2 regions of the Isoalcanivorax indicus genome follow, and region 1 is predicted to be linked to the other one. Evidence: predicted binding sites of a transcription regulator. Region 1 holds the regulator's gene; the other holds the start of a gene.

What was found. Region 1 encodes sigma-54, which starts transcription at its own class of promoters, with help from an activator protein. Its sites were predicted from a motif close to TGGCACNNNNNTTGCTNT; they were not measured.
Region 2: a site for sigma-54 is predicted at 5,618-5,635, ahead of DKW65_RS09180 (circularly permuted type 2 ATP-grasp protein). Genes of this name have one in related genera too.

What each region holds. Positions count from the first base shown of each region.
Region 1 is NZ_QGMP01000001.1:2,461,261-2,471,113, forward strand. Features, by position in the region: gene hisG (ATP phosphoribosyltransferase) at 1-437, opposite strand, end outside; gene murA (UDP-N-acetylglucosamine 1-carboxyvinyltransferase) at 453-1,715, opposite strand; gene DKW65_RS11120 (BolA family protein) at 1,764-2,018, opposite strand; gene DKW65_RS11125 (MlaC/ttg2D family ABC transporter substrate-binding protein) at 2,146-2,799, opposite strand; gene DKW65_RS11130 (calcium/sodium antiporter) at 2,988-3,935, shown strand; gene DKW65_RS11135 (KpsF/GutQ family sugar-phosphate isomerase) at 4,025-4,996, shown strand; gene DKW65_RS11140 (KdsC family phosphatase) at 5,011-5,544, shown strand; gene lptC (LPS export ABC transporter periplasmic protein LptC) at 5,541-6,095, shown strand; gene lptA (lipopolysaccharide transport periplasmic protein LptA) at 6,082-6,573, shown strand; gene lptB (LPS export ABC transporter ATP-binding protein) at 6,570-7,295, shown strand; gene DKW65_RS11160 (RNA polymerase factor sigma-54) at 7,479-8,942, shown strand; gene hpf (ribosome hibernation-promoting factor, HPF/YfiA family) at 9,012-9,311, shown strand; gene ptsN (PTS IIA-like nitrogen regulatory protein PtsN) at 9,328-9,801, shown strand; gene rapZ (RNase adapter RapZ) at 9,806-9,853, shown strand, end outside.
Region 2 is NZ_QGMP01000001.1:2,018,049-2,027,901, reverse strand. Features, by position in the region: gene queF (NADPH-dependent 7-cyano-7-deazaguanine reductase QueF) at 1-121, shown strand, start outside; gene DKW65_RS09210 (DUF6694 family lipoprotein) at 188-514, shown strand; gene DKW65_RS09205 (AbgT family transporter) at 544-2,028, opposite strand; gene DKW65_RS09200 (adenylate/guanylate cyclase domain-containing protein) at 2,028-3,575, opposite strand; gene DKW65_RS09195 (nitroreductase family protein) at 3,718-4,278, shown strand; gene DKW65_RS09190 (YiiD C-terminal domain-containing protein) at 4,275-4,745, shown strand; tRNA gene DKW65_RS09185 (tRNA-Ser) at 5,015-5,105, shown strand; gene DKW65_RS09180 (circularly permuted type 2 ATP-grasp protein) at 5,674-7,110, shown strand; gene DKW65_RS09175 (alpha-E domain-containing protein) at 7,104-8,033, shown strand; gene DKW65_RS09170 (transglutaminase family protein) at 8,041-8,826, shown strand; gene DKW65_RS09165 (proteasome-type protease) at 8,917-9,642, shown strand; gene DKW65_RS09160 (RimK family protein) at 9,718-9,853, shown strand, end outside.

The sequences.
Region 1 (9,853 bases):
TCCATGGCGCCGTACAGCTTGATCACATCAGCCTGGCGACCCTGGCTGGCGAAATACTGCCGGGCGACATTGACGAACTTGGTGGCCACGCGCAGCCGCCCGCTTACCGGGGGCGCATCACGCAGCGCCGCCACCATCAGCTTGCAGCGGGCAATTTCCAGATCCAGCGGCTCGAAGATGCCCGCCGCGCCATGCTCCATCAGCACGTCCTTGCCTGCCACGCCAATGTCCGCCGCGCCGTATTGCACATAAGGCGGGACATCCGTGGCACGCAGGATGACAATGCGCACGTCGTCGCGGCTGGTCTCGAAGATCAGCTTGCGCGACTTGTCCGGATCCTCCAGCAGACGGATACCTGCCACCGCCAGCAGCGGCAGGGTGTCCTTGAGAATCCGGCCCTTGGACAGGGCGATGGTCAGTGGCCGATCAGTTGCCATGCGTTCCTCGATGCGTCAACCAGGCACCCGGCGAATGGTGGCGCCGAGCATCTGCAGTTTTTCTTCAATACATTCGTAGCCGCGATCAATGTGATAGATACGGTCCACTGTGGTGTCGCCGGACGCCACCAGCGCCGCAATCACCAGCGACGCCGAGGCGCGCAGATCCGTGGCCATGACCGGCGCACCGGTAAGCTGCGGCACACCGCGAATGATGGCGGTGTTGCCCTCGACCTGGATATCTGCACCCATGCGGTTCATTTCCTGCACGTGCATGAAGCGGTTCTCGAACACCGTCTCGACAATGGTGCCGGTGCCTTCCGCCACCGTATTCAGCGCCGCAAACTGCGCCTGCATGTCGGTGGGCATGGCCGGATAAGGCGCCGTACGCAGGGACACCGATTTCGGCCGACGGCCTTCCATGTCCAGCGTGATCCAGTCTTCGCCTACCTCGATTTTCGCCCCCGCCTCGGTCAGCTTCTGCAGCACCGCATCCAGTAACTTGGGCGCCGTGTCGCGCACGCGGATACGGCCGCCCGTGGCCGCCGCCGCAATCAGGAAGGTGCCGGTCTCGATGCGATCCGGAATCACATTGTGGTGGCAACCATGCAGTCGTTCCACACCCTCGATGGTAATGGTGTCGGTACCGGCACCCTGAATACGCGCGCCCATCTTGGTCAGGCAATCCGCCAGATCCACCACTTCCGGTTCGCGGGCCGCATTCTCGATCACCGTGATGCCATCGGCCAGGGTGGCGGCCATCAACAGGTTCTCGGTACCGGTCACCGTCACGGTGTCCATCACCAGGCGCGCGCCGCGCAACCGGCCATCCACCGTGGCGTGCACATAGCCGTTGATCACTTCGATCTTGGCACCCATGGCCTCAAGGCCACGCAAATGCAGATCCACCGGGCGGCTGCCGATGGCACAGCCCCCCGGCAGCGAGACAATCGCCTTGCCGAAGTGCGCCACCAGCGGCCCCAGTACCAGAATCGAGGCGCGCATCGTCTTGACCAGTTCATAGGGCGCCTGGAAGTCGGAGATCGTCGAGGCGTCCACCTCCACGTTCATGCGGTCATCGATCACCAGACGCACGCCCATGCGGCCGAGCAGTTCGATCAGGGTGGTGACATCCTGCAGGTGCGGCAGGTTACCCACGGTCACCGGCTCATCTGCCAGCAAGGTGGCAGCGATAATCGGCAGCGACGAATTCTTGGAGCCGGAAATGCGGATGTCGCCGTCGAGCCGCTTGCCGCCGGTGATGATCAATTTGTCCATGAGGGTGTGTCCTGGTCGGGATAGTCGGTCAGTGGGGCGTCGCGCGGCTTACATGAGCCCGCGACGCTGGGCCTGCTCCCACTCGGCGGGGGTCAGTGCCTGGATGTTCACGGCGTGAATGCTGCCATCGGCGATCTGGGCATTGATGCAGCCGTAGACCAGCTGCTGCTTCTTCACCGGGCTGAGGCCCTCGAAGGCGGGCGCAATCACCAGCAGGTCGAACTTGCCACCATCGCCCTGCACCCGGGCCTCGGCACCGTCGATGCCTGCTTCCAGTAGCGCCTTGATCTGTTCGGGATTCATGCCCTCTCCTGTGCCCTGTGCGGTCAGCCTGTACGGTTAGCTACTCGCGGGCACGGCACACAGCACACCGGCCCGCATATCGGGCCGGCTATCATAGAGGGTTGACGGCTTTTTTTCATCCGTCGGCTCAGTTGCTGGTGGTATTGATCTCGTCGGGGTCCAGTTCCACCGTCCAGCCGGCAATCACCTTGTCGATGTCGCCCTGATGCTGACGCACCGCCTGGTCGAACTGCATGCGGTAGACACGGCCCAGGTTGAGGCCGTTGACGATCACGTTATCGACCTTCCACTGCTCGCCATCCAGAAACAGGGTGTAGGCAATGGGCATCGGCCGACCGCTCTCGGTGCCGAATTCCATCTGCACGCGGGCTCGATTGTCGCGTACGTCACCATCCTGAAGCGGCAACACGCGGATCGGCTGGCCTTCGTACATGGTCACGCCTGCTGCATAGGTCTGCACCAGGCTGGAACGGAAACGCTCCATGAAACGACGGCGCTGTTCACCGCTGGCGTTCTGGAAATGGTCCCCCATCACCAGACGGGTGATGCGACGGAAATCCACCAGATCATCCAGCTCTTCGTTGACCACGCGCCGGGCGTAAGACGGCTCACTCTTCAGGCGCTCGCGATCTGCGTCGATCCGCTGCGTCATGCGTTCAACTGCCTCACGGATCACATCGTCCGGCGACGGCGCGGCCTGGGCTGTAGCCACCATGGCCAGCATCAGCGTGCAGACCAGCGTGGCCTGGCGCCACAGTGCGGTAATCGGGTTACTTTGCATTCCATCTCTCCTGGCGTTCTGGACCTGCTGACAGGCTGAACCCTGGTTAACAGGCAAACCTATCTAAGCGAGCCATTGGACCCTTGTCCAGCCTGATCGTTGCACGGCGGGCTTGCCGACATGCAGCCACTGCCTATCTAATGGCGCCTTTCGTTACCTGTTGGAACAGCGTCACCGTCGGAGGTTCCATGCTCACAGCCCTGTCAGCCTGCGTTGTCGGCCTTGCCCTGCTGGTATGGAGTGCCGACCGCTTTGTGGCGGGCGCTGCCGGTCTGGCCCTGCGCCTGGGCATGACCCCCATGACCATCGGCCTGACGCTGGTCGCTTTCGGCACCTCGGCACCGGAAATCCTGGTCTCGGCCACTGCCGCGCTGACCGGCAGCAGCGATCTGGCTATCGGCAATGCGCTCGGCTCCAACATTGCCAACATCGGCATGGTGCTGGCGCTGACCCTGCTCGCTCGCCCCATTCTGATTACCGCCGACACCCGTCATCAGGATCTGCCGGTCTACCTGCTGGTGGCCCTGCTGGCCGGGCTGTTCCTGCTCGACGGGCACCTGTCACGCCAGGACGGCATCCTGCTGCTGGCGGCCATGGCGCTGATCGGCACCCTGATGTGGACCTTCCGCAAGGCGCGCCCCGAGGCCGCCGAGGTCGAGGTGCCCGAGCACGGCAGCACAGCGGCCCGTGACTGGCTGCTGTTCATCAGCGGCCTGGTGGTCTTGCTGGGGAGCGCGCGCATGCTGGTCTGGGGGGCCGTGGAACTGGCCCTCGGGCTGGGCGTCAGCGAAACCGTGATCGGTCTCACTCTGGTGGCCGCGGGCACCAGCCTGCCGGAGCTGGCCGCTTCGGTGGCCGCTGCCCTGCGCGGCCATGCCGATCTGGCCATCGGCAATATCGTCGGCTCCAACGTCATGAACCTGCTGGCGGTGTTGCCGGTACCGGCCCTGCTGGCACCGGGCGTGATCGATCCGGCCTTGCTGGTGCGTGATTACCCGGCCATGCTCGCGCTGTCGGTGCTGCTGCTGGTCCTGGTGCTGGCCGCCGGACGCGCCACACTCGGGCGGCTGGCAGGGCTGCTGTTGCTGAGTGGCTATGTGGCCTACCTCGCCCTGTTGGCGGCACAGAGCCTGTAACCTCGGCCTGTCACCCGCCAACCTGTAACCCAGGGTCGCCGCTGGAGCGGGACGCCCTGTATAATGCGCGCTGACCCGCTGGAGCAAGCATGAGCAACCGTTTTCAGGACACCGCCCGCCGCGTTTTGCGCCTTGAAGCGGACGCGGTGGCCGAACTCATCGAAGCCCTGGACGACACCTTCGACCAGGCCTGCGCACTGATGCTGGCCTGCCGCGGCCGAGTGATCGTCACCGGCATGGGCAAGTCCGGACACATTGGCGACAAGATCGCCGCCACCCTCGCCAGCACCGGCACCCCCTCTTTCTTCGTGCACCCCGCCGAGGCCTCGCACGGCGATCTGGGCATGATTACCGAGGGCGACATCGTGCTGGCACTGTCCAATTCCGGCGAAACCGGCGAAGTGCTGGCCATCCTGCCGGTGCTCAAACGGCGTGGCATTCCCCTGATCAGCCTGACCGGCCGCCCGGCATCGACGCTGGCCCGACAGGCCGATGTGCATATCCCGGTGGTGGTCAGTATCGAAGCCTGCCCGCACAATCTGGCCCCCACCTCCAGCACCACGGCGGCGCTGGCCATGGGCGATGCGCTCGCCATTGCGCTGCTGGAAGCCCGCGGTTTTTCTGCCGAGGACTTCGCCATGTCACACCCGGGCGGCAGCCTGGGGCGACGCCTGTTGCTGGCGGTGGACGACATCATGCACGACGGCGACCGCCTGCCCTGTGTCCGCGAAGGCACGTCACTGAGCGATGCCCTGCTGGAAATCAGCCGCAAGGGGCTCGGCATGACCGCCGTGCAGGGCGCTGACGGCCTGCTCAGCGGCGTTTTCACCGACGGCGACCTGCGCCGGGTACTGGACCAACCGGCGCTGGATATCCGCACCTGCGCCATCGAACAGGTGATGACGCGCGATCCCGTGGTCATCGAAACAGGACATCTGGCCGCCGAAGCGGTCAATATCATGGAACAGCGCAAGATCAACGGTCTGATCGTGGTCGATGCCCGGCGCCGCCCTGTGGGGGCGCTGAACATGCATGACCTGTTACGCGCCGGCGTCGTCTGAGGAGAACCACCCGCATGCATCCAGCCCCCAGCGCATCCGCTCCCCTCGGCCAGGGCAACGCGACCCTGCGCGCCCGTGCGCGGCAACTGCGCCTGATGGCCTTCGATGTGGACGGCGTCATGACCGATGGCCGCCTCTACTACGGCCCGGACGGTGAAACCTTCAAGGTGTTCTGCACGCTGGATGGCCACGGCCTCAAGCAACTGGCCGCCGCGGGCGTGACCCTGGCGATCATTACCGGGCGCCAATCCGCCATGGTGGCGCGCCGCGCCGCCGACCTCGGCATCCAGCACGTCATCCAGGGGCGTGAAGACAAGGGCGTGGCGCTGGCCGCGCTGGCCGGGGAGCTGGGTTTCGAAGCCAGTCAGGTCGGCTATGCCGGTGACGATGAGCCGGATGTGCCAGCGCTGGTCTGGGCGCAACTGGGCTTTTCCGTGCCCAACGGCCACCCCTGCGCCCGAACCGCCGCCGATCTGGTCACCGAATGTCGCGGCGGCGAAGGCGCGGTGCGTGAAATCTGTGATTTCATCCTGGGGGCACGATCGTGATCCGCAATCAGGGCGTCCTCAGCGCCATCGGCGTCACCGTCATGGCGGCCGTGAGCCTGCTGGCGCTGCACGAGTGGCGGGACCGGCCGACCGTTGTCGAGGATGCGCGCGAGCTGCCGCCCGCCCTGATCGTGGAGCGTGTCTCGGCCCGTACCTTTACCGAAAGCGGCGACCTGCAGTACGACCTGCGAGCCGAACGCATTACGGAAATGGATACGCGGGGCGAAACACTGGTGGAGCAGCCACGGCTGGCGCTGCATGATCCGGCGCTGGCCTGGGAGCTGACCGCCGATCGCGGCGAAGTCCGTGACCGGGGCCGCCATGTGACCCTGCGCGGTGCCGTGGAGGCACGCGATCACGGCCCCGATGGCCTGCTGGTGCAGAGCGAAGAGCTGGTTTACGAATCCGCCCTTGAGCGCCTGACCAGTCCCGGTACCGTGGAGATTACCCACCCCGGCGGCCGCACCCGTGCGGGCGCCATGGAAGCCAACAGCGCCGACGGCGAAGTGCAACTGCTGCAACAGGTGGAAAGCCGCTATGACCCGACCTGATTTCCCCATCGCACGCGCGGCCCTGATCGGGCTGCTCGCGCTGCTGGCGTTGCCCGCCGCCGCCCAGGAAGCCGTGATCAGCGCCGACCGCGCCGTATTCCGTCAGGAAACCGGCATCGGGGTCTATGAGGGCAACGCCGAAATGATGCAGGGCGAACGGCGCCTGAACGCCGAGCGCATCGAACTGACCATGAAAGATGGCGAGCTGACCCGCGTTGTGGCCACGGGGGCCCCCGTACGCTTGCGCGAAGGCGCAGACATCCATGCCCGGGCCAGCCGACTGGTCTATGATGTGGCCGCCCAGACCATCACCCTCAGCGGTGATGCACATATCGAAAACCGGGGCCGCCGCTTTCAGGGCGCCCGGGTGGTCTACAACCTCTCGACCCGGGATATCGAGGCCAGCGGCGACGGTGCAGAGCAGCGCGTGCGGCTGGTGATTCCGGCGGAAGACAGCAACAGGGAAACACAGCCGTGAGCCTGCTTAGCGCGCACAATCTGGCCAAGAGCTACAAAGGCCGTCGAGTGATCGAGGATGTCTCGCTTCAGGTGGAAGCCGGTCAAGTGGTGGGGCTGCTCGGCCCCAACGGCGCGGGCAAGACCACCTGCTTTTACATGATTGTCGGGCTGGTACCGCCGGATGCCGGCTATATCAGCATCAACGGCGACAACATCACGGCCCTGCCGATGCACGGCCGCGCCCGCCGTGGCATCGGCTACCTGCCGCAGGAAGCCAGCATCTTCCGGCGCCTGAGTGTCGCCGACAACATCATGGCGATCCTGGAAACCCGCAACGACCTGAACAAGGCCGAACGCCAGGAACGACTGGAGCAGCTGCTGCAGGAATTCAGCATCACGCATATTCGCGACAGCCTCGGCATGAGCCTGTCCGGGGGCGAGCGGCGCCGGGCCGAGATTGCCCGTGGTCTGGCGACGGACCCGGCCTTCATCCTGCTGGACGAGCCTTTTGCCGGGGTAGACCCGATCTCGGTGAACGAGATCAAGGGCATCATCACCCACCTGCGCGACCGGGGTATCGGCGTGCTGATCACCGACCACAATGTGCGCGAGACCCTCACCATCTGCGATACCGCGTATATCGTCAGCGGCGGCCACATCATTGCTGCCGGTAACGCGGACACCATCCTTGCCAACCAGCAGGTGCGGGATGTCTATCTGGGCGCCGATTTCCGCCTGTGACACACCCGACTGGCGCAAAAAGTGCGCCATAACAGTGCATGAAGCGCCGACCTAGCCCATTCGCCGTATGAATTCAAGAATGGGCACGAAAATTGCTGGTTGCTATCCTTGGACCCTGTTGACGTGAAGATCAGTTAACCGCCCTGCCGGTTATTGCGACACGTTCGGGGGACACACCATCAGATGAAACCAGGTCTGCAGATACAGATCGGTCAGCACCTGACCATGACACCACAACTGCAGCAGGCCATCCGCCTGCTGCAGTTGTCGACGCTCGACCTGCGCCTGGAGATCCAGGAAGCCATCGAAGCCAACCCCTTGCTGGAGCTGGACGAAGAGGACTACGCCAGCGACAGCCTGAGCGATACGGCGGGCGAGGAACCCCTGGAACCCGGTGAAGTGACGGGCAACGATGACGCCGTGGTGGACGACTACGACAGCGGCGTCGATACCGACTGGGAGGACCCCTTCACCGAGGCCCCGAGCGCGGGCGCCCCCGAGGACGACCTGGAAGCCTGGGAGCAGCGTACCGCCGCCAGCGCCAGCCTCGACGAACACCTGCTGTGGCAACTCAACCTGACGCCCATGGGCGACGCCGACCGCGTCATCGCCTACGCGATCATTGAAAGCCTTGATGATCGCGGCTACCTGACCTGCTCCCTCACGGATATCGCTGAAGCCGCGCGGCGCAGCCTGCCCTCAGGCATCGAGACGCCGTGGCCGGAAGAGGACGAGGTCCTGGCCGTGCTGCATCGCCTGCAGCACTTCGACCCTCCTGGCGTGGCCGCCCGCGACCTGGCCGAGTGCCTGGCCATCCAGCTGCGCCTGCTGCCTGACGAGACCCCCTGGCGTGACGCCGCCCTGCGCCTGACCCAGCACCTGCCGCTGCTGGAGAGCCGCGACTACGCCCAGCTGCGCCGTCTGGTGGCGGTCACCGAGACTGAACTGGTGGAGGTGATCCGTCTGCTGCGCAGCCTCAACCCGCACCCCGGCGACAGCATCGTGGAACAGGCCGAGACCTATACCGTGCCGGACGTGATCGTGCGGCGGCAGGGGCGGCGCTGGCGTGTCGAGCTGAACGGCGATGCCCTGCCCAAGGTACGGCTGAACGCGGGTTACGCCGCCATGGCGGGCAGCAAGCAGTTGCGTGACGATGACAACAGCTACCTGCGCAATCAGCTGCAGGAGGCTCGCTGGTTCCTGAAGAGCCTGCAAAGCCGCAATGAGACGCTGCTCAAGGTCGCCACCCGCATCGTCGAGGTCCAGCAGGACTTCTTCGAGTACGGCGAGGAGGCCATGAAACCGCTGGTCCTGGCGGATATCGCCAGCGCCGTGGAGATGCACGAGTCCACCATTTCCCGGGTCACCAGCCAGAAATTCATGTTCACGCCCCGGGGCATGTTCGAGCTGAAATTTTTCTTCTCAAGTCATGTGGGCACCGAAGGCGGAGGTGAATGTTCAAGCACCGCCATTCGTGCCATCATAAAGAAGCTGATCGCCGCCGAGAGCCCGAAAAAACCATTGAGCGACAGCCGGCTGGCCAGCCTGCTCAATGAACAGGGCATTCAGGTGGCGCGACGCACTGTCGCCAAGTACAGAGAGGCGATGCGTATACCGGCATCCAGCGAGCGCAAGCGGCTGGTCTGACCCACGCAGGGCCCGGCTGGCACCGATCGCGGGATAGGCGGTCAACTGAAGCAGGTACAGGAGTCAGCCATGCAGATCAACATCAGCGGTCACCACCTGGATATCACCGATGCCCTGCGCGAGTACATCAATGAGAAATTCACCCGGCTTGAACGGCATTTTGATCACATTACGAGTGTTCAGGTGATCCTGTCGCCGGAACCGAAGACGCACAAGGCGGAATCCACCATTCGGGTGGCCGGCGGTGAGGTCTTCGCCACTGCCGAGGCTGGCGACATGTACGCTGCCATCGACATGCTGACTGACAAGCTCGACCGACAGATCCTCAAGCACAAGGAAAAGTCGGTCAATCGTAACCACGGACACTGAGATCTGAGTACCCATCATGCGCGTACGGGAACTGCTGACACCGGAGCGAACCCACTACCACCTGCAGGGCGTGAGCAAGAAGCGTCTGCTCGACCAGGTGGCGGAACTGGCCACACGGGATAGTCCCGGTTTGAGCGAACAGGAAGTCTTTGACGCCCTGATTGCGCGTGAACGCCTGGGCAGTACCGGCATCGGGGAAGGCATCGCCATTCCCCATTGCCGGCTGGCCTCATGCAGCAAACCCCTCGGCCTGCTGGTCAGCCTGGCCGAGGCCATTGATTTCGACGCGGTGGACAGCCGCCCGGTGGACCTGGTGTTCGTACTGCTGGTCCCCGAAGACAACCCGGAACAACATCTGAAAACCCTCAGCCACCTGGCAGCGCTGTTCAACGAGCCCGCATTCCGCGATGGCCTGCGCCAGGCTACCTCGGCAGCGCACCTGTTCAGCACGGCCGTCGATTCTGAAGCGGAACTGCGACTGGCGTCCTGACCCGATGAAACTGGTAATCCTCAGCGGCCGCTCAGGCTCCGGCAAGACCACC
Region 2 (9,853 bases), 440 kb from region 1:
CTGCCAGCCCCGGGCGCTGTCCGTGCAGGCACTGTTTACCCGCCGTGGCGGGCTGGATATCAATCCCTGGCGCAGCACCACGCCGGGGCCGGCACCGCGTTTGCGCATGGTGCGTCAGTAACCACAGGCTGGCGTCAGGCCACGCAGGCAGGCATGATGCTGTCTGCCATCCCTATCGGAGTTCACCATGAAAAAGCTGTTCGCCTGTCTGCTGTGTATTGCATTGCTTGCCGGTTGCAGTGACCCACGTCTTGATGCCAGCAGCGAAGAGGCGTTCGAGCAGTCGCTGGAACAGGTGGTGGAAAACATGAGCGAGCAGGAGCGCGAGGCGTTTGCCGAGGCCTTGCTGATTGTGATGCTGCACAATATCACCCGTGACGACATGATGGCTGCACAGATGGATACACCGCCGGATGAGATGCCGTCACCCTTCGCCGGTCTGGATGGCATGACCGTGGACGACGTGCTTGCCGAGGCGCGCCAGATTCGCGACAGCGCGCGTAGCGAGCGCTGAGTGTCGGGTGTGTTGAGCACCGAGTGTTGTCAGAATCCCAGTGGCCAGTCAAACGCCACCCACAGACCCAGCAGCACCAGCCAGCCGCCCAGTAGCGCCAGACTGTAGGGCAGCATCAGGGTAATCAGCGTACCGACCCCGGTGGCGGCAACATGCCGCCGGGCAAACGCCAGCACCAGCACAAAGTAGGGCATCAGCGGCGTAATGATGTTGGTGCCTGAATCCCCCACGCGGTAGGCCGCCTGGGTCATCTCCGGGCTGATGCCCAACACCATCAGCATCGGCACCAGCACCGGCGCCACCAGTGTCCATTTGGCGCCAGCACTGCCGATCACCAGATTCAGGCTCGCCATCAGCAGCACCACCAGCACCAGCAGTATCGGTCCCGGCAGGGCCATGCTGGCAAGCAGGTCGGCGCCGCGAATCGCCAGCACCAGGCCCATGCCCGACCAGGCAAACCAGGCCACGAACTGCGCCGCAAAAAACATCAGCACCAGATAGCTGGCGAGGGTGCGCAGCGTCTCTTCCATGCTTTCGATGACCGCCCGCGCGTGGGGCAGGCTGCCACTGCTGCGGCCGTAGGTAATGCCGCAGGCGGCGGCGATCACCGCGATCACCACGGCGCTCTGGCTGACCAGTGGGCCTGTGAGCAGGGCGCCATCGGCACTGCGCAGCGGACCGCCTTCGGGCCAGGCAAGACACGTCAGGACCAGAACGACAGCGAGCAAGGCCAGACCGGCATGTTGCAATGCGCGCCGGTCTCCCTGGTCGCCGTCGCCGGGCAATGTCTCGATCACATCGTTGCGCCGGTTCAGCCAGGGCTCGACCCAGCGCACCGTCACCCCGGTCACCACGCTCACCACCAGCAGGGACGACGCAAGCAGGAACCAGTAGTTGGCGCTGGGCGTGATCAGCGCCGTGGGGTTGACCATGCGCGCCGCTTCCGTGGTGACGCCAGCCAGTATCACATCCACCGGGCCGATCAGGAGGTTGGCACTGAAGCCGCCGGCGACGGCGGCGAAACCGGCCGCAATGCCGGCCAGCGGGTGACGCCCGGCAAGCTGGAACATCAACCCTGCCAGGGGAATCAGCACCACATAACCGGCGTCCACCGCCACACTGGACAGCACCCCGGCCAGCGCGATGACGGGCACCAGCAGCATGCCCGGAGCCCGACGTACCAGTGCCCCCAGTGCCGCACCGAGCAGGCCGCTACGCTCGGCGATGCCGACACCGAGCAACGCGACGATCACCGGGCCCACCGGGGCAAAGCCGGTGAAGTTGCTGGCCGCGCCGGTGAACATCTGCCGGATGCCCTCGACCGAGAGCAGGCTGTTGACCACCACGAATTCGCCGGACGTCGGATGCAGGGCAACGGCGTCAAGCCAGGACAGCAGTGCCGACAGCGGTAGCAGCAGCAGACACAGCCAGAGAAACAGCAGCGTAGGATGGGGGATATGGTTGCCGAGCCGCTCCAGCCGGTCGAGCCAGCCATGTCGGCGGGGTGAAGTCATTAAATCACGACCTCCTTGCGAATACGCTGAGCGGCCTTGCCCATGATCTCGATGACCTTGCCCAGATCCTTGTCGCGCAGGCGGGCGCGATCAACATGCAGGGCGAAGCCTTCGGCTTCTGTGTCGCGCACCAGTGTAGCATCGCGGCGCAGGTCGCGTGCCGTGGCGGCCAGTGCGCGCAGAATCCGGTCACGATCGAAGTTGCGTATCCGCCGCACATCCAGGTGCAGGGCGAAGCCTTCAGTGCGTACGGAGACGAACTTGTCACGGCCTGCGGCGTCTTCTTTCAGCTCCTGCACTTCATAAACCGGGATCGGCCGGTTGAAGCCCTTGACCTCGACCTCGCCCATATTGCGGCAAATCACCCGGTCCTTGACCAGCTCCCAGGTGGCTTCGGAAATCAGGATGCGTCCCGGGCGTGCCTGGGATTCCAGCCGACTGGCCAGATTCACGTCGGTGCCCAGAATGGTGTAGTCCATGCGCGAGTCGGCGCCGAAGTTGCCGACGGTCACATAGCCACTGTTGATGCCAATGCGGATTTCCAGTTTCTGCGTGATGCCCTCGCGCTCCCAGCGCTGGCGCAGCAGTTTCATCTGCCGCTGCATGTCCACCGCCATGGCCACGCAGTTGAAGGCGTCTTCCTTCGAGCCCTTGCTGACCGGATCACCGAAAAACACCATCACGGCATCACCGATGAACTTGTCGATGGTGCCGCCGTAGCGCAGGGCGATGCGGGTCATTTCATTCAGGTAGCTGTTCAGCAATCGGGTGAGCTGATCCAGCGGCAAGTCTTCGGAAATATTGCTGAACCCCTTGATGTCGGAGAAGAACACGGTCAGCCGCTTGCGTCGTGTTTCCAGCTTGGCATCACGTTTGCCGGAGAACAGTTGCCCCCAGATCTGCGGCGGCAGGTACTTGGCCAGCTTGCGCGACAGGTCCATGGCCTGTTTCTGCTGCCGGGCCAGATAGGCCTGTGCCAGCCGTACGTTGCGTGTCTGGTTCAGCACATACAGCGACGAGCCTCCCACGTAGATGCCCAGGCCGACCATGGACAGCAGGTTGAGCAGCACCGGCGTGGCCTCCGGGGCCAGCACCTGACCGTCAAAGATGAACCAGCCGGCCAGGCAGCCGGTGCCCGTGAGCAGGATATTCAGCAGCCAGGGGCGGATACCGCCGCTGGAGACGGCATTGGCGTGCACAATGATCAGCAGCGCCAGTGATGGAATCAGCGAGAAGTGCAGGGCGGCGATGGTCAGGCCGATCAGCACGGCATCGACCTGCACCAGAATACGATGGGCTTCCTGCTGGCGCCGGCCCTTGCGTTCCAGCGTATAGGCGATGCTCTGCGCCACCAGCGGGTAGCCCAGCAGCAGGGCGACCATCAGCATGTAGAGCTCGGGGTAGAGCTGCCAGTAGATGCCCGCCGTCAGAATGATGGCGGCGACCACAAATTCCAGCAAACGGATGTAGTTGGCCTGGCGGCGTGATCTGGCGTGCGGATCTTCCTGCCGCGCGCGCCGCTTCTTGTTATCTTTTGCCGGTCTCATGACTGCCTGCATGTGCCCTGGGTCCGGCAAGCTTAAACCACTCGCTGCGGAAGTAAAAAGGCATGATGGAGCCCGGGCAGGGTGAGTGCGTCTCATGTAGACTTGGGAACCTCGTGAACCATGCCCTGCCTGAGGACCACAGATGGATGCAATCAGCGCACTGCACAACCGGGTTTCCATTGCCGTACTCGGCGGCCCGGCTCCGGATGCAGCGCAACGGGATGTCATGCTGCGGGCGGCCATGCGCGCCCCGGATCATGGTGTGTTGCGCCCCTGGCGCTTTCTGTTTCTGGAGGGGGAACAGCGCCAGCGGCTGGGGCAGATCTTCGTCGAGGCGCGCCTTCAGGACGAGCCTGACGCCGACGCCGAGGCCCTGGACAAGCTGCGCATGAAGCCGTTCCGGGCGCCCCTGATCCTGGTGGCCGTGGCCGAGACGGATGAACACAACCGGGTGCCGGTGCTCGAGCAGATCGTGGCCACCGGCGCGGCGGTGCAGAACATCATGCTGGCCGCCCATGCCCTGGGGGTAGGGGCCATGTGGCGTACCGGCAGCATGGCCCGCCATCGCCACGTCAAGGCCTCGCTGGGCTTTGCCGACAAGGACGAGATTGTCGGTTTCATCTATCTGGGCACCCCGGCAGGCGCCATCAAACGGGTGCCGGAGGACGATCCGCGCCGCTATACCAGGACGCTGCCTGCATGAGTGATCTGACGGCTCTGGCCGAGCGCGTGCGCGGCGCCATTCCGCTGACCCGGCATCTGGACTTCAGCTTCACCCGCTGGCACCCCGGCGACCTGTTGCTGGCCGCGCCCCTGGCGCCCAACGTGAACGACAAGGGCACCTTCTTCGCAGGCAGTCAGGCGGCGCTGCTGACGCTGGGTGGTTGGGCCCTGACGACGCTGGAAGGCGAAGCACGGGTGCCGCAGGTGGATGTGGTCGCGGCCGAATCCTCATTGCAGTACGTGGCGCCGCTGGCCAGTGATGCCACCCTGCATATTCAGGCCAGCGAGGACGACCTGTCCCGCTTTGCCCGCCGCCTGGTCCGCCGCGGGCGCGCCCGCCTGGCCATCAGCGCCACCCTGTCGTCCCCCAGCGGCGAGATCGCGGCACGTTTCACCGCCCATTATCTGGCCCGTGACCTGTCCCGCCCCGATGGCCGCGTGGATTGAGTTCCGGCGTTGGTTTGCGCGTTGCGATCACCGGAGGACTCGGGTAATCTACGCGCCCTCTGTAGCCAGCCTGGCAGAGACCGGCTTTACGGTGACCAGGTTTTCGGTGAGGTGTCCGAGTGGCTGACGCCTTGCCACAGGCAAGCGAACGTTGCGGCATGGCCGCGACGGCCCCGAAGGGGTGAGCCGGTGCAACCGGCGAATAGCAGAGCACGCATTGCGTGCGACAGGTATGCCCCAAGCCAGCAACCTGTGAGCGACAAGTTTTCGGTGAGGTGTCCGAGTGGCTGAAGGAGCACGCCTGGAAAGTGTGTATACGTTAATAGCGTATCGAGGGTTCGAATCCCTCCCTCACCGCCAGATACAAAAGAACCCGCTAACGCGGGTTTTTTTGTATCTGGCGGTGAGGGGTGAGCCGCTCTGTTTCAGACGCACAGCGTCGCGAGCGAGCGAACGCCGCGGCGCATGCAGGCGCCGTGGCCGGGTGATTCGACCCCTACGTTCGACAAGCCGCGCAGCGGCGCAGGACGCGCGCAGCGCGCCCCGAAGGGGTGAGGCCGCAGGCCGAATCAATCCCTCCCTCAGGGGCGCAACGCGCCCCCGACGGTGGCACCAGCCACTCCGCAAGCGCTCCCTCACTCTAGCCCCTTGAGGCCGTCGGGGTGGTGAACGTTGGTCAATCTCATCCCATCCAGCTATCCATCCCGCGCAGGCAGGGAGGTTCGGCAGAGCGGAATCATTTCCAGGTATCGCTCAGTGGTTCATAGTAAGGTTCATAAAGGGTGCGCCCCAAAGCAGTGCGCTCACATGCGCGCCGACGGTGCGCTGCCGCCCGCTTGCCCCGCCATGGCGCGCCACCACAGGCGTAAAGCTGGCATGGCTTATGCTTCGCTTGACCCATTGCAGGCATGACCGAGGATGGGACCGCATGATCAAGGCTGGTAGCCCGCCGCCCGGGGGGTACGACGAGATGTTTTCCGCGCCTGGCGCGGCACAACCCCACTACGCCGCTTACTGGCGCTGGCTTGAGGGCGTGTCCATGGACACGATCGAGCGCAAGCGCAAGGAAGCGGACCTGCTGTTCCACCGTGTGGGGATTACCTTCAATGTCTACGGTGCAGAGGAGGGTACCGAACGGCTGATTCCCTTCGACAGTGTGCCACGCATCATTCCAGCGTCCGAATGGGGGATGCTGGAGCGGGGTCTGTTGCAACGGGTGCAGGCGCTGAACCTGTTCCTGCGTGATATCTATCATGAGCAGGCCATTGTGCGTGCCGGCCGCATTCCTGCCAGGCAGGTGTTTGCCAACGCCCACTATCAGCCCTGCATGCAGGGTATCGACCTGCCCAATGACGTCTACGCGCACATCGCCGGTGTCGACCTGATCCGTAACAATGACGGCGATTATTATGTGCTGGAGGACAATCTGCGCACGCCCTCTGGCGTCTCCTACATGATCGAGAACCGGCGCATGATGATGCGTCTGTATCCGGAACTGTTTGCCCGGCATCGGGTGGCGCCGGTGGATCACTACCCCGCACTCCTGCACGAGATGCTGGAGCAGAGCTGCCACGTCACCAACCCCTGTGTGGTGCTGCTGACACCGGGGCGTTACAACAGCGCTTACTTCGAACATGCCTTTCTGGCCCGGCAGATGGGCATTGAACTGGTGGAAGGCGCAGACCTGTTTACCCGCGATGGCGTGGTCTACATGCGCACCACGGCGGGCCCGCAGCGGGTGGACGTGATCTACCGGCGCATCGATGATGATTTTCTCGATCCGCTGGCGTTCAATCCGGATTCCATGCTCGGCGTGCCCGGCCTGTTGTCGGCCTACCGCGAAGGCAATGTGGTGCTGGCCAATGCCATCGGCACCGGGGTGGCTGATGACAAGTCGATCTATCCCTATGTGCCGGACATGATCCGCTTCTATCTGGATGAAGAACCGATCCTGAAGAATGTGCCCACCTGGTTGTGTCGTGAGCCGCAGGACCTGTCCCATGTGCTGGCGCACCTGGATGAACTGGTGGTCAAGGAAGTCCACGGTGCAGGCGGTTACGGCATGCTGATCGGGCCAGCCAGTACCCGCGAACAGATTGCCCGCTTCCGCGAGCAGCTGCTGGCGGCGCCGGAGAACTATATCGCGCAACCGACACTGTCCTTGTCCACCTGCCCGGTGTTTGTCGAAGAGGGCATCGCGCCCCGGCATATCGACCTGCGGCCTTTTGTGCTCAGTGGCCGTGAGGTGCGTCTGGTGCCCGGCGGGCTGACGCGGGTGGCGATGAAGGAGGGCTCGCTGGTGGTCAACTCGTCCCAGGGTGGCGGCACCAAGGACACCTGGGTGCTGGAGGACGCGCCATGCTGAGCCGGACTGCCTCGGAACTCTACTGGATGTCCCGTCATCTGGAGCGTGCGGAAAACACGGCGCGGATGCTGGATGTGGCCTGGAACCTGTCGCTGATTCCGTTTGCAGCGACGGTGGACGAAGAAGTGGCGGCGCCGCTGAAAATCTCGGGGACCTGGGATCGCTATATCAGTCGTTACGACACGGTGCAGATCAACAATGTGATGCACTTCTTTTCGCTGGACGAGGAAAATCCCGGCAGCATCTACAACTGTATCCGCAGCGCGCGGGAGAATGCGCATGCCGTGCGCGGGCGCATTACCAGTGAGGTGTGGGAGAGCATCAACGCCACCTGGATCGAATTGCAGAGCATTCGCCGTTACGGTCTGATTGCCATGGGTGCCAGTGCCTTCATGGACTGGGTCAAGGAGCGCTCGCACCTGTTCCGGGGGGCGGCTTACGGCACCATGATTCGTAACGATGCGTTCCGCTTCCTGCGCGTGGGTACCTTTATCGAGCGGGCCGACAACACGGCTCGTATCCTTGATGTGAAACACCAGATTCATACCGGCGTCGGCAACAGTGCGGTGGAGTATTACCGCTGGAATGCGCTGTTGCGTTCTGTTGGCGCCTACGAGGCCTATCGCGAGATTTATACCGATCGTGTCACCTCTGAGCATATCGCCGAGATGCTGATTTTTCGCGCCGAAGTACCTCGTTCCCTGCGTTCCTGCGTGGAAATGCTCGCGGAGCTGCTGCCGTCGGTGGAAGGTGAAGCAGGCATGGATGCAAAGCGGCTGGTGGCGGTCCAGTTTGCGCGTCTGCAGTATGGCGATATCAGTCATGTGTTCGAGGTCGGGCTGCATGAATACCTGACGGATTTCCTGCGCCGTATCAACGAACTGGCGGATACCATCCAGTCCGCCTACCTGGAACTGGTGTGAGGCGATCATGCGACTGTCGATTGAACATCTGACGACCTATCGGTACGACCACGAGGCGCGCCACAGCACCCAGTATGTGCGCCTTACACCGAGGCCATCGCCGCGCCAGCGGATACTCAGCTGGCAGCTGGAAATGCCGCAGACGCCGCTGGTCAGCAGTGACGGCTTCGGCAATATCCTGCATGTGCTGACGCTGGACCAGCCGCATTCCAGTATTTCCATTCTGGCGCGTGGCGAGGTGGAGATCACGGATGATGACCGTGAGCAGGATGACTCTTCCCTGTCGCCCCTGGTGTACAGCAGGCACACGCGGCTGACTCGCCCCAGCTCGGCGATCCGCAGCTTCCTTGCCGAGCTGGGGGATAGCGCCGATGAAGCGACCCTGGAGCGGCTGATGGCGGCGTTGCTGGCACGTATGGCCTACACCCCGGGCATGACCCACGCAGGCAGTTCTGCCGGTGAGGCCTTTGCCGGGGGGCACGGGGTCTGCCAGGACCACACCCATGTGTTTCTGGCCTGCTGCCGCCTGCTCGGTCTGCCCGCCCGCTATGTCAGTGGCTACCTGTACAGTGAGGATCAGGAACACGTCGCCAGCCATGCCTGGGCGGAGGTCTGGTTCCAGGACGCCTGGCACAGCTATGACGTGGTCAACCAGACGCGCCAGCTGCGTCAGCACCTGAAGCTGGCCGTCGGGCTGGATTACCTGGATGCCTGCCCGGTGCGTGGCGTGCGGTACGGTGGTGGCCCCGAGTCGATGCACGCCACGGCGACCGTCGAGCGTCTCGATCAGTAATAAATCCGCTGGCCGCCAGCGGGCCCGCGGCGCTATGCTCTGCGCCATCGGCGCCCGGGTTTCCCCGGTGCGCATTAACGGAGAACTGGCATGACGTACTGCGTGGCCATGCGCCTGGAGCAGGGCATGATCTTCGCGGCGGATTCCCGCACCAACGCCGGGGTGGACCACATTGCCACCTTTCGCAAGTTGCACCGTTTCGAGCGCGAGGGTGAACGCCTGATCGTGCTGATGAGTGCCGGCAATCTGGCCACCACCCAGAGTGTTCTGAGCCTGCTGCGCAACCGCATCCGGGACGACGCACCGCGTCACCTGTATCAGGTCACCAGCCTGTATGACGTCGCCGAACTGGTGGGCAGCACCCTGCGTGAAGTGATCCATCGTGATGGCGGCCAGGGGCAGGGCAGCGGTGTCGATTTCGGGGGCAGCTTCCTGGTGGGCGGGCAGATTCGTGGCGAGCCATGCCGGCTGTTCCATGTCTACCCGGCAGGCAACTTCATCGAAGCTACGGTGGACACGCCGTATTTCCAGATTGGCGAGAGCAAGTATGGCAAGCCGATCATCGACCGGGTGGTGGATTATCGGCTGCCTCTGGATGAAGCGATGAAATGTGCCCTGATCAGCTTCGACTCCACCATCCGTTCCAATCTGTCCGTGGGCATGCCCCTGGATGTCCTGCTCTATACCCAGGACAGCTTCGACAGCAGCCGTCATTACCATATCGACGAGCGGCATGCCTTCTACACGGCGCTGCGCGAGGCCTGGTCCGACAGCCTGCGGGATGCATTTCGCGGTCTTCCTCCGCTGCGCCTGTAGCGGACCCTGCCACCGGCACGCTACAGTGCGAACATTGACGCTTTTCAGCCTTGCAGGGACCGTCGAGGGAGCAGCATGACCAACGTTATTCTGGTGGTCGAAGACCGCCGAGACTGGGCCGCCTATTATCCGGCCCGGCATCTGATGAGTGCCCGGGAGTATCTGGACAGTACCACCAGCTTTCCCAGTGGCCGGGTCCAGGTCATCAACC